2 linked regions of the Lacibacter sp. H407 genome follow. Each later gene encodes a partner of the first gene's protein in a complex. Links are inferred from orthologs where the notes say so. Each region holds a gene or a part of one and is shown in the gene's direction. Other genes may lie near its edges.

Region 1 (7,657 bases):
AGATGCGAAGAAAAATCTCATCAAAGTTCCTGTAATGAAAGGAAGTATCCCTCACGATCAGTTGGCGAAAGAAGGTGCTGCAAAAGTATTGATCAAGCCTGCTGCACATGGTACGGGTGTAATTGCCGGAGGCAGCATGCGTGCTGTATTGGAAAGCGCTGGTGTTACCGACGTATTAGCAAAATCATTAGGTTCTGCAAACCCACACAACGTGGTAAAAGCAACCTTCAAAGCATTAGCAATGTTGCGTGAACCAATTGCTGTATCACGAGTACGTCACCTCTCATTAAAGAAAGTATTTAACGGATAAAATGGTAGAGGGTAGAAGGCAGAAGGTAAATTGCTGAAGCAAGCAACCTTACTCCTTACACCATACACCTTAAACCTTTTAGGATATGAAAAAGATAAAGATCACTTTAGTAAAGAGTCCGATTGACAGACCTGAACGCCAGAAGCAAACGCTGAAGGCACTTGGTTTGAATAAGACCAACTCTACCAAAGAAGTAGAAGGCACTCCACAGGTGTTAGGGATGATTCACAAAGTGAGTCATTTACTGAAGGTGGAAGAAGTAGCTTAAGAAGAATTGATAATTGGTCAATGGATAATTTGAGAATATCGGTTAGCATTATCAGTTATTAATTTCAAAATTATCAATTAACAAATGCGAGGGGTGATTCCCCGAAAGTTCAAAATCAATTAAAGATGAAACTGCACAATTTAAAACCTGCTGAAGGTTCTACTCACAAAGAAAAACGTATTGGTCGTGGTGAAGCATCCGGTAAGGGTGGTACATCTACAAAAGGTAATAAAGGCGGACAAAGTCGTGCCGGTTATAAAAGCAAAATGGCACATGAAGGTGGACAGATGCCTATTCAGCGTCGTGTTCCAAAGCGTGGTTTCAAAAACCCGGATCGTGTTGAGTACCGTGTATTCAACCTTGGACAGGTAGAGCAGCTTGCTGAGAAATATGGTATTACTGAATTCTCTGTTGAGAATCTATATGTAAACGGGCTGATCAGCCGTACCGACAGAGTGAAAATTCTGGCCAATGGCGAAATCAAATCAAAACTTACTTTCAAGGTAAATGCGATCAGTGAATCAGCGAAAGGAGCTATCGAAGCAGCTGGTGGAACTGTTGAAGTAGTGAAGTAATTTTTCCCGATATTTGCCCGACGCATGTAAGTGCGTCTTTTTTCTTTTCAGCAAATTTTTAAAAACGAATTTTTCCAGTGAAAAAACTCATACAGACCCTAAAGAATATCTGGAGCATTGAAGAGTTGAGGAGTAAGATCATTTATACTCTCTTGCTTTTGCTGGTATATCGTGTGGGTTCACATATCGTTTTGCCGGGTGTTGATCCAAACGGATTGGAACAACTGAACTCGAAAGCAAAAGAAGGTATTCTTGGTATTTTTGATTCATTTGCAGGTGGTGCGTTTTCAAGTGCATCCATTTTTGCATTGGGTATTATGCCTTATATCTCCGCTTCGATCTTTATGCAGTTGATGAGCATTATGGTGCCGCAATTACAGAAAATGCAGAAGGAAGGAGAAAGCGGACGTAAAAAAATCAATCAGTGGACAAGGTATCTTACAGTGATTGTTACCATCTTCCAGGCAAGTGCTTATGTAACTTACCTGAAGAGTCCTGAAATTGCAGGTGGTGCAATTCTTACTTCATTCACTCCGTTTTTCTGGTTATCAACTACTGTCATTTTAACTGCAGGTACATTGTTTGTAATGTGGTTGGGTGAGCGTATTACTGATAAAGGTTTAGGTAATGGTACCTCACTCATCATCATGATCGGTATCCTTGCACGTTTCCCTGCTTCAATTGCTGCGGAATTTGATGCAAAGAGCGGTAGTGCAGGTGGTGGTTTATTAATGTTCATGATTGAAATTGCAGCGCTTATCGCTATCATCATGGGCTTGATCATTCTTGTGCAAGGTGTGCGGAAGATTGCGATCAATTATGCAAAACAAATTGTTGGCAACCGTCAGTTTGGTGGTGCACGTCAGTTCTTACCAATTAAGGTGAACAGCTCTGGTGTAATGCCAATCATTTTTGCACAGGCCATCATGTTCCTGCCTACATTGCTTACCGGTTTCAATGCAACAAAAGGTATTGCAGCAACATTGAGCGATCATGGTAACATTTGGTATATGGTGATCTATTCAGTATTAGTAATCGGATTTACGTTCCTTTATACAGCATTGATCTTTAATCCGAAGCAAATCGCAGATAATCTGAAGCAGAACAATGGTTTTATTCCTGGTGTGAAACCGGGCCAACCAACTGCCGATTATATTGGACAGATCATGGATCGTGTAACATTACCAGGCGCTATCTTCCTTGCAATTGTTGGTATCCTTCCGGGTATTGCGAAGAACGTTGGTGTAACAAGTGGTTTCTCTACTTTCTTTGGTGGTACTTCATTGTTGATCATGGTAGGTGTAATTCTGGATACTTTACAACAAATCGAAACACATCTCTTGATGAGACAGTACGACGGTTTGATGAAAGGTGGTAAAATTCAGGGACGCCAGACAGTATCTTCATCAGCGATCTAATTATCAGATTAACATACAAAAAGCCCTGGCATAACAGCCGGGGTTTTTTAATAAACGAATTATGATTCATTACCGATCTCCGTTAGAAATTGAATTGATCCGCAAGAGTGCCCTGTTGGTAGGCGATGCGTTGGCCGAAGCAGCAAAAATGTTGAAAGCGGGAGTTACTTCCATGCAGGTTGATACACGTATGGAACAGTTTATTCGTGATAACGGAGCTGCACCCTCGTTTAAAAATTATCAGGGCACTTATCCATTTGCAACCTGTATTTCTGTGAACGATGCGGTAGTACATGGTTTTCCAACAAATAATGTTTTGAAAGATGGTGATATCGTTTCTGTTGATGTAGGTGTATTCATGAACGGTTACCATGGCGATAGTGCGTATACATTTATCATCGGAAGCACAACAGATGAAGTGAAGAAGTTGCTTCGTGTTACAAAAGAATCGTTGTACAAAGGCATTGAAAAGGCGGTACATGGAAGCAGGGTTGGTGATATTTCATTTGCTATTCAGGATTATACAGAGAAACAACATGGCTATGGTGTAGTACGTGAGTTAGTGGGGCATGGGTTGGGACGTAACCTGCATGAGGATCCGCAAGTGCCAAACTATGGTAAACGGGGAACCGGTGCTAAATTGAAAGAGGGAACGGTGATTGCAATTGAACCAATGATCAATCTTGGCAAGAAGGAAGTGTACCATGATGCAGATGGCTGGACCATTCGCACAATAGATGGTTTGCCATCGGCACACTACGAACATGATGTGTGTGTGAAAAAAGGCAAAGCTGATATTCTTTCTTCGTTCGTAAGTATTGAAGCTGCTGAGAAAGCCAATACAAATCTGGACGCTTCTTACTACTGATCGTACAATTCAGTAATTTACACTTCTAATAAAAGTGTATGATGCGAAAAATAATATTTATGAGTGCTGCTTTTTGCTGCACTCATTTTTTATTGGCACAAAGTCCTGCTGTTTTAAAAGTGAGGCAGTATCGTCAGGCAAATGAACATGCGATCATTTCTGAATTTGTTTCCTTTCTGAAATTACCCAATATTGTTGGCGATTCAATTGGCATTTATAAGAACGCATCATTCATTATGGATGCAATGAAGAAAAGGGGTATCGCAAACGTACAGTTACTTACACCTGCAACAAATAAAGCCGTACCTGCTGTTTATGGCGAAGTAATAACACCGGGTGCAACACAAACAATTATTTTCTACGCACATTACGATGGTCAACCGGTGAATGCAGCACAGTGGGCAAAAGGACTTTCTCCCTTTGAACCAAAGCTGCTTACCACTTCATTGGAACAAAACGGAAGCTTTATTGAATTTCCAACAGCTGATAAAGCATTTGATCCGCAATGGAGAATTTATGGAAGAAGTGCAAGTGATGATAAGGCAGGTGTAATGGCGATATTGAATGCATATGATGCCATTGTAAAAAGCGGGATGAAGCCAACGGTAAACATCAAATTCTTTTTTGAAGGCGAGGAAGAAAAAGGCTCTGATTTTCTGCACGAAATTTTACAGCAATACAAAAGCTTATTACAAAGTGATCTTTGGTTGATTTGTGACGGGCCTGTTCATCAATCGGGTAAAAAGCAAGTAGTGTTTGGTGTAAGAGGTGATGCACATGTAGACATAACTGTGTATGGTTCTAAGCGTCCGTTGCATAGTGGTCATTATGGAAACTGGGCACCAAATCCTGCCATGATGTTGGTGCAACTCTTGGCTTCGATGAAGGATAGAGATGGCAATGTTACAATCAAAGACTTTTATGCGGATGTTATTCCACTAAGTGAAATGGAAAAGAAGGCGCTTGAAGTAATTCCACCAGTGGATGATCAAATGAAAAAAGAACTGGGTTTTCGCACACGGGAAATGAAAGACTATAACCTTGCACAATCAATTGGATTGCCATCTCTCAACATCAATGGGATCAATAGTGCCAATGTTGGAAAAAATGCAAGTAATGTAATACCAACAAATGCGACCACTGTTCTTGATTTGCGATTGGTTGCAGGGAACGATTGGAAAAGACAGCAACAACGTGTAGTGGAGCATATCAAAAACCAGGGTTACTATATTACAACTGCAGAACCTACAGAAGAAGAGCGAAGAAAGTACGATAAAATTGCAAAAATAGAACTGAGTAGTGGCTACAATGCGCAGAAAACATCAATGGATCTGCCTATTGCAAAAAAAGTAATCGCTGCTGTACAATCAACAAGTACAGAGCCTATTGTTTTAATGCCTACCGCAGGAGGGAGTCTTCCGTTATTTTTATTTGAACAATATCTCAATGCAAAAACAATTTCTGTTCCTATTGCCAATCATGACAATAACCAGCATGCTGAAAATGAAAACATCAGGCTGTTGAATTTCTGGAACGGAATTGAAACGATGGCTGCTTTGATGATGATGAAATAATCAGTACACATGCCGGAAAAAAAACGTTTGATTGTAATTGGAGGAGGCGCAGCAGGTTTTTTCTGTGCAATAAACGCAGCAATCATTAACCCTGCATTGCAGGTAACCATTCTTGAAAAATCAAGCAAGCTCTTATCAAAAGTGAAGGTGAGTGGTGGTGGCCGTTGTAATGTTACGCATGCATGTTTTGAAATACAGGAGATGAGTAAACGTTACCCCCGTGGTGAGCATTTTGTACGTAAGGCGTTTCATCAATTCTTTACCAGCGATACAATTCAATGGTTTGAAGAAAGAGGAGTGAAGTTGAAAGCAGAAGAAGATGGACGGATGTTTCCTGTTACCAATACATCACAAACAATTATTGATTGCCTGCTGAAGGAAGTGAATCGTAATAGCGTGGAGATATTGATGAACAAGGAAGTGAAAAAATTGCAAGTGGAAAGTGGCAAATGGAAAGTGGAATTAAGCAATTATGAAATGATGGATGCAGATTTTGTTTGCATTGCCAGTGGCGGCTTTCCCAAGCTGCAACAATTCGATTGGCTGAAAGGAACCGGGCATACAATCATATCACCCGTACCATCTTTATTCACGTTCAATATGCCGAAGCATCCCATCACCGAATTGATGGGAGTCGTAGTGCCTGAAGCGACAATAAAAATTCAATCAACCAAATTAAAGAATACCGGACCACTACTCATTACGCATTGGGGAATGAGCGGACCTTGTGTATTGAAATTATCAGCGTGGGGTGCAAGAGAATTACAGGAGCGTAATTATGATTTCACCATCAATGTGAATTGGCTGAACGATGCAAAGGAGCTGGAAATAAAAGATGAGCTGCAGTTGATTCGTAACAGCAAAGGCTCACAAAAGATAGCTAACAATAATCTCTTTCATTTGCCAAACCGTTTGTGGGCATTCTTGTTACAACAAGCAGGTGTAAAAGAAGAATGGCGCTGGGCCGATCTGCCCGCAAAAGAACAGAACAAACTGATTCAACTATTGTGCAATCATGAATTTCAGGTGAAAGGAAAAACAACGTTTAAAGAAGAGTTTGTAACTGCGGGTGGTGTTGACCTGAAACAAGTTGATCCCAATACAATGCAGAGTAAACTTCAATCAAACTTATTTTTTGGCGGAGAGATCCTTGATGTGGATGGTATTACCGGTGGGTTCAATTTTCAGCATGCCTGGACGAGTGGTTTTATTGCCGCCAAATCGATCGCTTCACTCGTTAAATAACACAGATATACGCCCGGTAAACACAGTTAAAAAATAAAAATATATTTCTGTGGTTTAATTATTAATTAGCAAGAGATTCCGGTTTTTGATCGATCATTTCAAATTCAGTTGGTATGATTCTTATCAGGATTTCTATTCATCAAAAAAACTATCTTTAGCTAAACCCAACCACATGTCGTCCCGTAGAAAATTTATACAAAATCTAACGGCTACCGCAGGCGTGTTTAGTTTCCTGCCGTTCACCAATTCGTTGTTTGCAAAAGAAGCAGAGCAAAAATATTTGCAGTTTCAGTCGCTCACTCCCGAAGAAGCGATCTCTGATGAAGATTTTTGGGGATGGGTGAAAGAGCAGTACACAGTATCGCCCAATTTATTAAATCTCAACAATGGCGGAGTGAGTCCGCAACCAAAAGTTGTGCAGGATGCGCATATACGTTTTTATCAATTCAGTAATGAAGCACCTTCGTTTTATATGTGGCGGACATTGGATGAAGGTCGGGAAGGATTGCGTGGTAAACTTGCGGAGCTTGCGGGTTGCGATGCTGAAGAACTTGCAATTAATCGCAACTCAACAGAAGGATTGAATACCATCATTTTCGGATTGAATTTAAAAGCCGGCGATGAAGTTGTGTTGACCAAACAGGATTATCCTAACATGATCAATGCATGGAAGCAGCGGGAAAAAAGAGATGGAATTAAATTGATTTGGCTTGATCTGAAACTGCCCATTGAAAACGAAGATGAGATCGTTCGGCAATATGTAAATGCATTTACCTCCAAAACAAAAATTGTACACGTTACTCATCTCATTAACTGGACAGGACAAATACTTCCAATCCGGAAAATAGCTGATGAGGCACACAAGCGGGGAATTGAAGTAATAGGCGATGGTGCACATACATTTGCACATACAAAATTTAAGATACCCGATCTTGGTTGTGATTATTTTGCTTCTTCTTTGCACAAATGGCTTTCGGCTCCATTCGGCAGTGGTTTGTTATGGATTAAAAAAGAAAAGATCAAAAATATTTGGGCCTTGCTTAGTAGCAATGAGCCCGATGGAACAGATATCAGAAAGTTTGAATCTCTGGGCACCCGATCCTTTGCAAGTGAAATGGCAATTGGAAATGCGGTTGATTTTCATAACGTGATTGGTTCGCAACGCAAAGAAGAGCGCTTGCGCTATTTAACTGATTACTGGATCAACAAAGTAAGTGACCTGAAGCGTGTATCGTTTCTTCAACCTAAGAATAAACAATCCTACTGTGCAATATCAAATATTGCAATCGACGGAATTAAGCCTGCCGAAGTTGCCAAAAAACTGCACGATCAATACAGGATCCACACCGTCTCAATTGATTGGGAAAACGTTCATGGGGTAAGGGTTACTCCACATGTG
Region 2 (8,698 bases), on another replicon or contig:
CAATTACAGGTTGCAGTTGTTCAAAATCAGGTTGTCTGGCATTACCGTTATAATTGAAGTTGAGTGATTTTGTACGGGCGAAATTATACGTAAACCTTGCTACCGGGAACCAGTTGAAATTGGTAATGGGCTTGTACGCACTGTCTTTCGTCAAGCTATAGCCATTTAAAACAACCGGTTGAAAAATAACACCCAATGTATAATTGTATTTCTTCTTAACGGTACGTACGCTGGCACCAAAACGGTTAAAATCAAAGTTGTTTTCGTATGCGTTACTCAGTGAATCAATAAATGTATAATCCCCGTTGTTTGGCAACTGAATAAAGTTGCGGCGGTCGTTGCTGCCAAAATTCTTATTGAAATTATAACTCAGATCCAGGAAACGGTCAGTTGAAAGTGGCTCGGTGTAAGTTGCTCGTACGTTGATATTACGGGTAACATTATCCTGCAGAATATTTTGATTCAGTGTTGAATCTTTTGTGCCGTTTGTTAAGTAAAAGATCGATTCGTTATTGGTAAACTGATCGCTGAGGCTTGATGAAAAATTAAGATCGCTGTTGAACGAAAAGTTACGGCCACGCTTTTTGAAACGATGGTTGTACAATAAATTACTTCTGAAATTTGGCCGATCGCTCAAGGAGCGATTCTTGTTGTCACCATCCTGCAACAACCCATCATCATTCGAAATATCGAACAAACTGGAAGTGAAGTTATTGCTTTCGCTCATTGTAAAACTTGGGCTGAACTTGATGTAATTAAATGAATCGACCCACAATTCCAGGTTGGCAAAAGCACGATGGGCGCCACTTTTATTTAATGAGTTGCGATCTGTATTGGTCAATAATGAACCGGAACCGGCACGGCCAATATTCTGCTGTGCTGTAAATTGTTCAATTGTAGTTGACCGGTGTGTGTAAGTATAACTTCCATAGAACGAGTTGCGTTTTCCAAAGTCGTTCCGGTAGTTTAAACCGATGGAGTTTAGTTTAGTAATACCATTTTGGTTGGCGTTGTTATTATTATTACCGCCGCCAAAACTCATACCACCACCTCCACGGCCACCACCTGCACCACCAAAACTTGCACCGCTGCCGCCACTGCTTGCTTCCTGTTGAAAAGTGGATGTATTGATATTATTACTATTGGCAATGAGTGAAAGCTGCTTGCTGTTATTAAACCGGTTAACGGTAAGGGCACCCATGTAACGGTCATTTGTGCCGTAGCCTGCCTGTGCACGGCCAAATACGCCTTTGTTCTTATCTTTTTTCAGTTGAAGATTAATTACTTTTTCCGGTTCCCCGTCACGTATCCCTGAAACACTCGATTGATCACCATAATCATCGATCACCTGTACTTTATCGATCATATCGGCCGGAATTTCTTTCGTGGCTGTTTTTGGATCGCCTGTAAAGAAATCTTTACCATTTACCTTTATACGTGTTACAGCTTTACCCTGTGCGGTAACATTTCCGTCCCGGTCAACCTGTACACCAGGTAATTTTTTCAACAGGTCTTCGGTTGCAGCGTTGGGCTTTGTTTGAAAGGCACTTGCACGAAATTCAACTGTATCTTCTTTCATGGTAACAGCTGGCGCTTCGATCACGATTTCCTGCAGATCAAGGTATGAATTGACAAGGATCAACTCGCCAAGATCGATGTTGGATACACCAGCAGATGGTTTGAAAAACTCTTTCACCATTGGCTTGTAGCCACTGTAGCTGATCACGATCGAATAAGCAGACGATGGAATTTTTGCAAAGCTGAACTCACCTTTTTCATTGGTACTTGTGCGTAGCGTATCAGATGGAGTAGCTTTCTCTACCAGTTTAACGGTGGCTTTGTCTAAGCCCTTGGAACCGGTTGAGTCGGTCACTTTTCCGGAAATGCCATTTGTTTGCGCCAGAGCGGGTAAGGTTGCAGTGATGATAAGGACAATGAGTAGTAAATGCTTCATAAACTTGTTTGAAATGCGAAATACGAATTTTTTCGTCAATATTTTGATTTTCTAAATGTTAATTGTTCAGACGGCATTGTTACAAAAAGATTGCTCTCCCCATCAGAATCGTTATAAAAGGTAAAACTATTGGTTCAATGGAAGGGATTTGTCCGTATTCGAGGGTATATCCTGGATGGAGGCACTTATTGTGATTCGGTTAACGGGGTTAGAAATATATAAGTTCCTCGTTCTGAATCTAATTGATGAACGGAATTTCCTCTTTCAACCCTGTGTCTGTCCTCAAAATTCACTGCACTGTCTACAACATACAGCACTTAAAACATTACCTTTGTCGGCCTTCCTGAAAAGTGGGTAAAGCTGTCAAATTGGCTTGAATAAAAACTTGCATTGTATTTGACATGTTGAGGCATCAATCAAAATAATTGACTTATTAATCTATAAATATGTTAGGATTCTTATCGAAACTGTTTGGTGGAAGTAAAAGTGAAAAGGATGTACAGAAACTTGCTCCCATCGTTGAAAAGATCAATCAATACTTTCAGCAATATCAAAGCCTTTCAAACGATGAACTCCGTAATAAAACGCAGGAGTTCCGGGTGCGTATCAAAGAATACCTCGCTGTAATTGATAAGGAAATTTCGGTACTTACTTCACAAGCCGATGCATATGGCGAAGATCAGATCCAGGACAAAGACCTTACTTACCAGGAAATTGATAAGCTGAAAAAAGAGCGTGACAGTAAGATCGAAGAGATACTGGAACAAATTCAGGCCGAAGCTTTTGCTGTGGTAAAAGAAGCGGCCCGCCGTTTCACCAACAATGAGGAATTACAGGCGACAGCTACTCAGTTAGATAAAGACCTTGTGATAAAGCGTGCGCATATGCGTATTGAAGGCGATCAGGTGTTTTATAAAAAAGCATGGCTTGCAGGTGGATCGGAAGTAGTGTGGAATATGGTGCATTACGATGTGCAGTTGATCGGTGGTAGTGTTTTGCATCAAGGGAAAATTGCTGAGATGGCTACCGGTGAAGGTAAAACGCTTGTATCAACATTACCTGCTTATTTAAATGCCTTGCCCGGTGAAGGTGTGCATCTTGTAACAGTGAATGATTATCTCGCCCGTCGTGATAGTGAATGGAACGGAACCCTGTTTGAATTTTTAGGATTGACTGTTGATTGTATTGATAAACATCAGCCAAACAGCGAAGATCGTCGCAAAGCATATCTGGCTGATATCGTTTACGGAACCAACAACGAATTTGGTTTCGATTATCTCCGTGATAACATGGTGGTGAACACAACCGAGAAAGTGCAACGCAAATTGCATTTTGCCATGGTGGATGAGGTAGATAGTATTTTGATCGATGAGGCACGTACGCCATTGATCATTGCAGGTCCGGTTGGAACAGGCAGCAACGAGCAGCAGTTCCAGAACATGAAACCACGGATCGAAAAATTAATCGATGCCCAAAAACGATTGGCGCAGCAATATTTGAATGAAGCAAAGAAATCAATTGCAGAAGGTGATGATGATCCAAAGAGTGGTGGCCTTGCATTGATGCGTGCCTGGAGAGGTTTACCGAAGTATGGTCCGTTGATCAAATACTTAAGTGAGCCCGGTATTAAAGTGAAATTGCAGAAAGCAGAAAACTATTATCTCGCCGATCAGCAAAAAGAAATGCCGAAGGTGGATGAAGGATTACTGTTTCATATTGATGAAAAAAGTAACTCGGTAGATCTTACAGATAAAGGTTTGAGCATGATCACAAAGGATAATGAAGATCCAAACTTCTTTGTGTTGCCTGATATCAGTACTGCATTAGCGGCCATTGATAAAAGTGATGCTCCTGCTGAAGAAAAATTACAAAAGAAAGAAAGTTTCTTAACTGAATATTCAGCGAAAGCAGATCGTATACATACCGTCCTGCAAATGCTGAAAGCATATTCGCTGTTTGAAAAAGATATCGAATACGTGGTGTTAGATGGACAAGTGAAAATTGTTGATGAACAAACCGGTCGTATTCTTGATGGCCGCCGTTACAGCGATGGTTTGCATCAGGCTATTGAAGCAAAAGAAAATGTGCATATTGAAGCGGCAACGCAAACCTATGCTACCATCACGTTACAAAACTACTTCCGTATGTATCACAAACTTTGTGGTATGACGGGTACTGCCGAAACAGAAGCAGGCGAGTTCTGGGATATTTACAAATTGGATGTTGTAAAAATTCCGACCAATCTCAACATGGTGCGTGATGATAAGCAGGATCTTGTTTACAAAACAAAGCGTGAAAAGTATAAGGCAGTTATTGATGAAATTGAAATACTGCGTGCAGCCGGTCGTCCGGTACTGGTTGGTACAACATCAGTTGAGGTGAGTGAATTGTTAGGCAAGATGTTGCAGGTGAAAAAAATTCCACACAATGTTTTGAACGCAAAACAACATGCCCGTGAAGCACAGGTAGTTGCCGAAGCGGGTCTTGCGGGAATGATAACCATAGCAACCAACATGGCCGGTCGTGGTACAGATATTAAACTGGGACCTGGTGTAAAAGAATCGGGAGGCTTGGCAATTCTTGGTACAGAACGTCACGATAGCCGTCGTGTCGATCGTCAGTTGCGTGGTCGTGCCGGTCGCCAAGGCGATCCCGGTTCATCACAATTCTATGTGTCGTTGGAAGATGATCTGATGCGGATGTTTGGTAGTGATCGTATTGCCGGTATGATGGACAAACTTGGCTACAAAGAAGGCGAAGTGATCCAGCATAGCATGATCACGAAATCAATTGAGCGTGCACAAAAGAAAGTAGAAGAAAACAACTTTGGTATCCGGAAGCGTTTGCTGGAGTATGATGATGTGATGAACAAACAACGTTCGGCTGTTTACACACGACGTAACCATGCATTAAGTGGAGAGCGTTTGGCATTGGATATAGACAATGCTTATTATACAGTGGCCGATGGTTTGATCGCTTCGTTCAAAGAACAAAATGATCACGAAGGATTTAAAATGGCTTGTATCATCAGCTTCGGTATCGATACCGAAATTACAGCTGAGCAATTGGATAAAACTGATAGTAATACATTGGCACAGGCGCTTTATACAGAAGCAAAAACCGCTTACCTGCGTAAAGCTGATGCATTGAAAAAAGATGCAATGCCGGTATTCCAGAATATCAAAGCCACGCAAGGTGCACATATTGAAAATGTGTTTGTGCCGTTCAGTGATGGTAAACGTGGCTTGCAGGTGTTAACACCAATGAACAAAACACTCGAAACAAACGGTGTTGAATTGGTGAATGCTTTGGAACGTACATCTACATTGGCGTTTATTGATGAAGCATGGAAGGAACATCTGCGTGCAATGGATGATCTGCGTACATCGGTACAGAACGCCACGTATGAGCAAAAAGATCCGTTGGTAATTTATAAAGTGGAAGCATACACCTTGTTTGAGCAATTGAACAACGAGATCAATAAAAATATAGTTTCCTTCCTTTCACATGCAGGTTTACCGGTTGAGGAATCATCGAACGTGCAGATCCGTGAAGGTCGTCAGCAAAAAACCGACATGAGCAAAATGCGCCAACGCAAAGAAGATATGGTTGCTGCAGGTGCCGGTTCTGAACTGATGGAAACACCGGATTACTACGATCCTTCCGAAAATGTAAAACAGGAACCGATCATCGCCGGTCCAAAGATCGGACGCAATGATCCTTGTCCTTGCGGCAGCGGTAAGAAATACAAACAATGTCACGGTAAAGATTTATAAGAGCGAACCTCCTTCGGGAGGTTTTTTTAGCTTCTTTTGGAAATTGAAAACAACCGCCATTAAACTTGTTTCTACCCATTAAAAAAATACATTTGCGCCATGAATATTGCTTCTTATATCGATCATACTATTCTCAAGCCAACAACACTCATCAGTGATATTGAGCAATTGTGTACCGAAGCAACCATGTACAATTTTGCGGCAGTATGTGTGCCACCGCCTTTTACAAAATTTGCAAAAGGTTTATTGGGTGGAACGAATGTAAAAACAGCAACCGTGATCGGATTCCCGTTTGGCTACTCTGCCATCGAAGCCAAAGTGACCGAAACATTGTTAGCGATTGTAGATGGGGTAGATGAGATTGATATGGTGGCCAATATTTCGGCCATTAAAAATGGTGATTGGAACTTTATCAAGCATGAAGGAGAAGTGCTGATTCCGATGGCGCATAAAAAAGAGAAGCATATCAAAGTAATTATTGAAAGCGGCGTTTTAACCGATGAAGAGATCATCCGTTGTTGTGAGATCTATGCCGAACTTGGCGCAGATTTTGTTAAAACTTCAACCGGGTATGCAGAAAAAGGAGCAACAATAGAAGCGGTGCAACTGATGAGGAAGCATTTACCGTCTAACATCCAAATCAAAGCATCGGGCGGCATCCGGAATTTCGCTTTTGCCAAACAATTGGTGGAAGCAGGAGCAAACAGGTTGGGATGCAGTGCCAGTGTAGTGATCGTAAAAGAAAGTTTGAACGATTAAAAAATATGAAAAAGCTTTTCCTGTTTTGTTTTATTATTAGTGTTGCTGCTGTTGCCAATGCCCAGATGGTGGTTGATACGGTGAGTAGTACAGTATTTGTAATGAAGGACAGTCGCTTTGATCTGCTAACAAAAAAGAAAGCAGAGATCAATAAAAAGGCGGCTGATGCCAAAAAGCCAACCAAAGGTTTTCGCATCCAGGTGTTGAACACTACCGATCGGAATCAGGCGCTGGCCATCAAATCAAAATTATTAACGGAGTATCCTGAACATAAAACCTATCTCATGTACCAGGCTCCTTATTTTAAAATACGGATCGGCAATTTTGTTGAGAAGTCGGAAGCCGATGATCTGAAAAAGGAAATGGCCCGTATGTTTCCAACCGGTGTGTTTGTGATCCCCAGTGAAATTGAATACAAAGCGCCTCCGGAAAAAGAAGAAACGATCAAATGACAACACGCCACGTCAGACGCCCTCGTCTGACGGATTACTAGTTGTCTGTACATCTGAAAGGTGACTTTACAACGCAAAGAAAATGATGAATTGTCACCTTTCAGGTGAACCGTTATCAAGAAAGCCTGCAGCGTTGCAGGTTTTTGTATTTTTGCGCTTCTATGTTAAAAGATCAGATACAATCACTCGCCAAACTATACAAAGAAGAGTTTATTGCCGTGCGTCAACACCTGCATGCAAATCCCGAACTCAGTTACAAGGAATTTGAAACATCAAAATTTGTACAGGCAAAGCTCACCGAGTTTGGTATTCCGTTTACAGTAATGGCTGAAACAGGAGTAGTTGGTATCATCGAAGGAAAGAATCCATCTGCAAAGATCATTGCACTCCGTGCTGATATGGATGCATTGCCGATACTGGAAGAAAATGATGTGCCGTATAAATCGAAAGTAGATGGGGTGATGCATGCCTGCGGACATGATGTGCACACCACCTGTTTACTTGGCGCAGCAAAAATTCTCAACGAATTAAAAGCAGAGTGGGAAGGAACGGTGAAGCTCATCTTTCAACCGGGTGAAGAAAAAAATCCCGGTGGTGCCAGTATCATGATCAAAGAAGGTGTGTTGGAAAACCCAAAACCACAATGCATTTTTGGATTGCATGTGCATCCCGGTTTACAATTGGGTCAGTTAAGTTTTCGTGCCGGTAAAGTAATGGCAAGTGCCGATGAACTGTATCTAACGGTGAAGGGTAAGGGCGGACATGCAGCTTCGCCACATTTATCCGTTGATCCGATCTTGATCGCATCGCATTTGGTAGTAAGTCTGCAGCAGATCATCAGCCGTAATCGAAATCCGCATAATCCATCAGTTTTATCAATAACCGCATTCAATGCAGGTACAACCACCAATGTAATTCCCAACGAAGTAAAGTTGATGGGCACTTTCCGTGCAATGGATGAGGCATGGCGTTTTGAAGCACACGAATTAATTCGCCGCAATGCAACACAATTAGTGCAAAGCATGGGTGGTGAACTGGATCTGCATATTGATGTTGGTTATCCAACTGTTTACAACAACGAAGCACTCAACGAAAAAACAAAAACCAAAGCAGCTGACTTATTAGGAGCTGCACATGTGGAAGAAACCGAACTTCGCATGGGTGCTGAAGATTTTGGTTATTACTCACAGGTAATTCCCGGTTGTTTCTTTCGATTGGGAGTGATGAACAACGAAAAAGGAATCAACAGTGGTGTGCATACACCTACTTTTAATATTGATGAAGATGCAATTGAAACAGGAATGGCGATGATGGCTTGGTTGGGAAGTACAGTGGAGCCGTAGTTTACTGTTTCAAATATTCCTTCGGTATCAACAGATCTTTATTCTCTGTTTGCCAGAATACAGTAAGTATCCACCAACGTTTTCCATCATTGTATAATTGAATGCTGTTGATGCCACGCATAAACGGTTCGGCATCGGTTGCGGTTCTTCTTGCTTCATAAGTGCTGAAGCAATGAGCAATATGTCCGTATACTTCCTGCTTGCGGCTGATCTCTTTCTCAAAGAAGCCATTTTTTTCTAACGTGGGTCCACTACTTGTAATATATTCTTCTACTGTTAATACACGTTTCACTACTTCACCGGTTGGACGAACTGCAGTTGCCACTAATTTTCCTTCGGGTAAAAATAAACTTCGCATGCGGTTCCAGTTTCTTGCTTCGCCTGCAGGTCCGCTGATCACATCGTATAAAGCAG

Evidence for each region. The genes of interacting proteins can lie anywhere in the genome.
Region 2: the proteins of secY (region 1) and secA are in contact, whole or in part, in a crystal structure (PDB 3DIN), measured with the Thermotoga maritima proteins. The link is inferred for Lacibacter sp. H407 from one-to-one orthologs. Residues at the interface, in WP_004081795.1 of Thermotoga maritima: Glu108, Gly109, Glu110, Glu111, Ala236, Glu237, Arg238, Arg239, Ile240, Thr241, Ile242, Gln243, Tyr244, Ala245, Arg246, Arg247, Val248, Thr249, Gly250, Arg251, Arg252, Val253, Tyr254, Gly256, Ala257, Ser258, Thr259, Tyr260, Leu261, Pro262; in WP_004082002.1 of Thermotoga maritima: Glu261, Ala262, Arg263, Lys300, Ala301, Arg302, Thr303, Ile304, Ile305, Leu323, Tyr324, Asp325, Pro326, Val329, Ser330, Tyr333, Ile336, Lys340, Phe345, Val349, Glu363, Phe364, Tyr374, Ser375, Gly376, Gly377, Glu393, Ile395, Thr482, Ser483.

What each region holds. Positions count from the first base shown.
Region 1 is NZ_JBBKTU010000002.1:13,170-20,826, forward strand. What follows is about bases 564-3,400. They hold secY (preprotein translocase subunit SecY), read left to right. Parts: upstream 564-1,230; coding sequence 1,231-2,571; downstream 2,572-3,400. Other genes in these bases: rpmD (50S ribosomal protein L30), read left to right, coding at 564-578; rplO (50S ribosomal protein L15), read left to right, coding at 704-1,153; map (type I methionyl aminopeptidase), read left to right, coding at 2,633-3,400. Outside these bases: rpsE (30S ribosomal protein S5), read left to right, coding at 1-310; more of rpmD, read left to right, coding at 396-563; more of map, read left to right, coding at 3,401-3,439; WG989_RS19420 (M20/M25/M40 family metallo-hydrolase), read left to right, coding at 3,481-5,013; WG989_RS19425 (BaiN/RdsA family NAD(P)/FAD-dependent oxidoreductase), read left to right, coding at 5,023-6,258; WG989_RS19430 (aminotransferase class V-fold PLP-dependent enzyme), read left to right, coding at 6,431-7,657. UniProt on the Escherichia coli protein: The central subunit of the protein translocation channel SecYEG. Consists of two halves formed by TMs 1-5 and 6-10.
Region 2 is NZ_JBBKTU010000001.1:2,138,390-2,147,087, forward strand. What follows is about bases 2,053-5,930. They hold secA (preprotein translocase subunit SecA), read left to right. Parts: upstream 2,053-2,400; coding sequence 2,401-5,730; downstream 5,731-5,930. Other genes in these bases: deoC (deoxyribose-phosphate aldolase), read left to right, coding at 5,830-5,930. Outside these bases: WG989_RS09245 (outer membrane beta-barrel protein), read right to left, coding at 1-1,954; more of deoC, read left to right, coding at 5,931-6,489; WG989_RS09260 (SPOR domain-containing protein), read left to right, coding at 6,495-6,941; WG989_RS09265 (M20 metallopeptidase family protein), read left to right, coding at 7,103-8,284; WG989_RS09270 (hypothetical protein), read right to left, coding at 8,286-8,698. UniProt on the Escherichia coli protein: Required for protein export, interacts with the SecYEG preprotein conducting channel.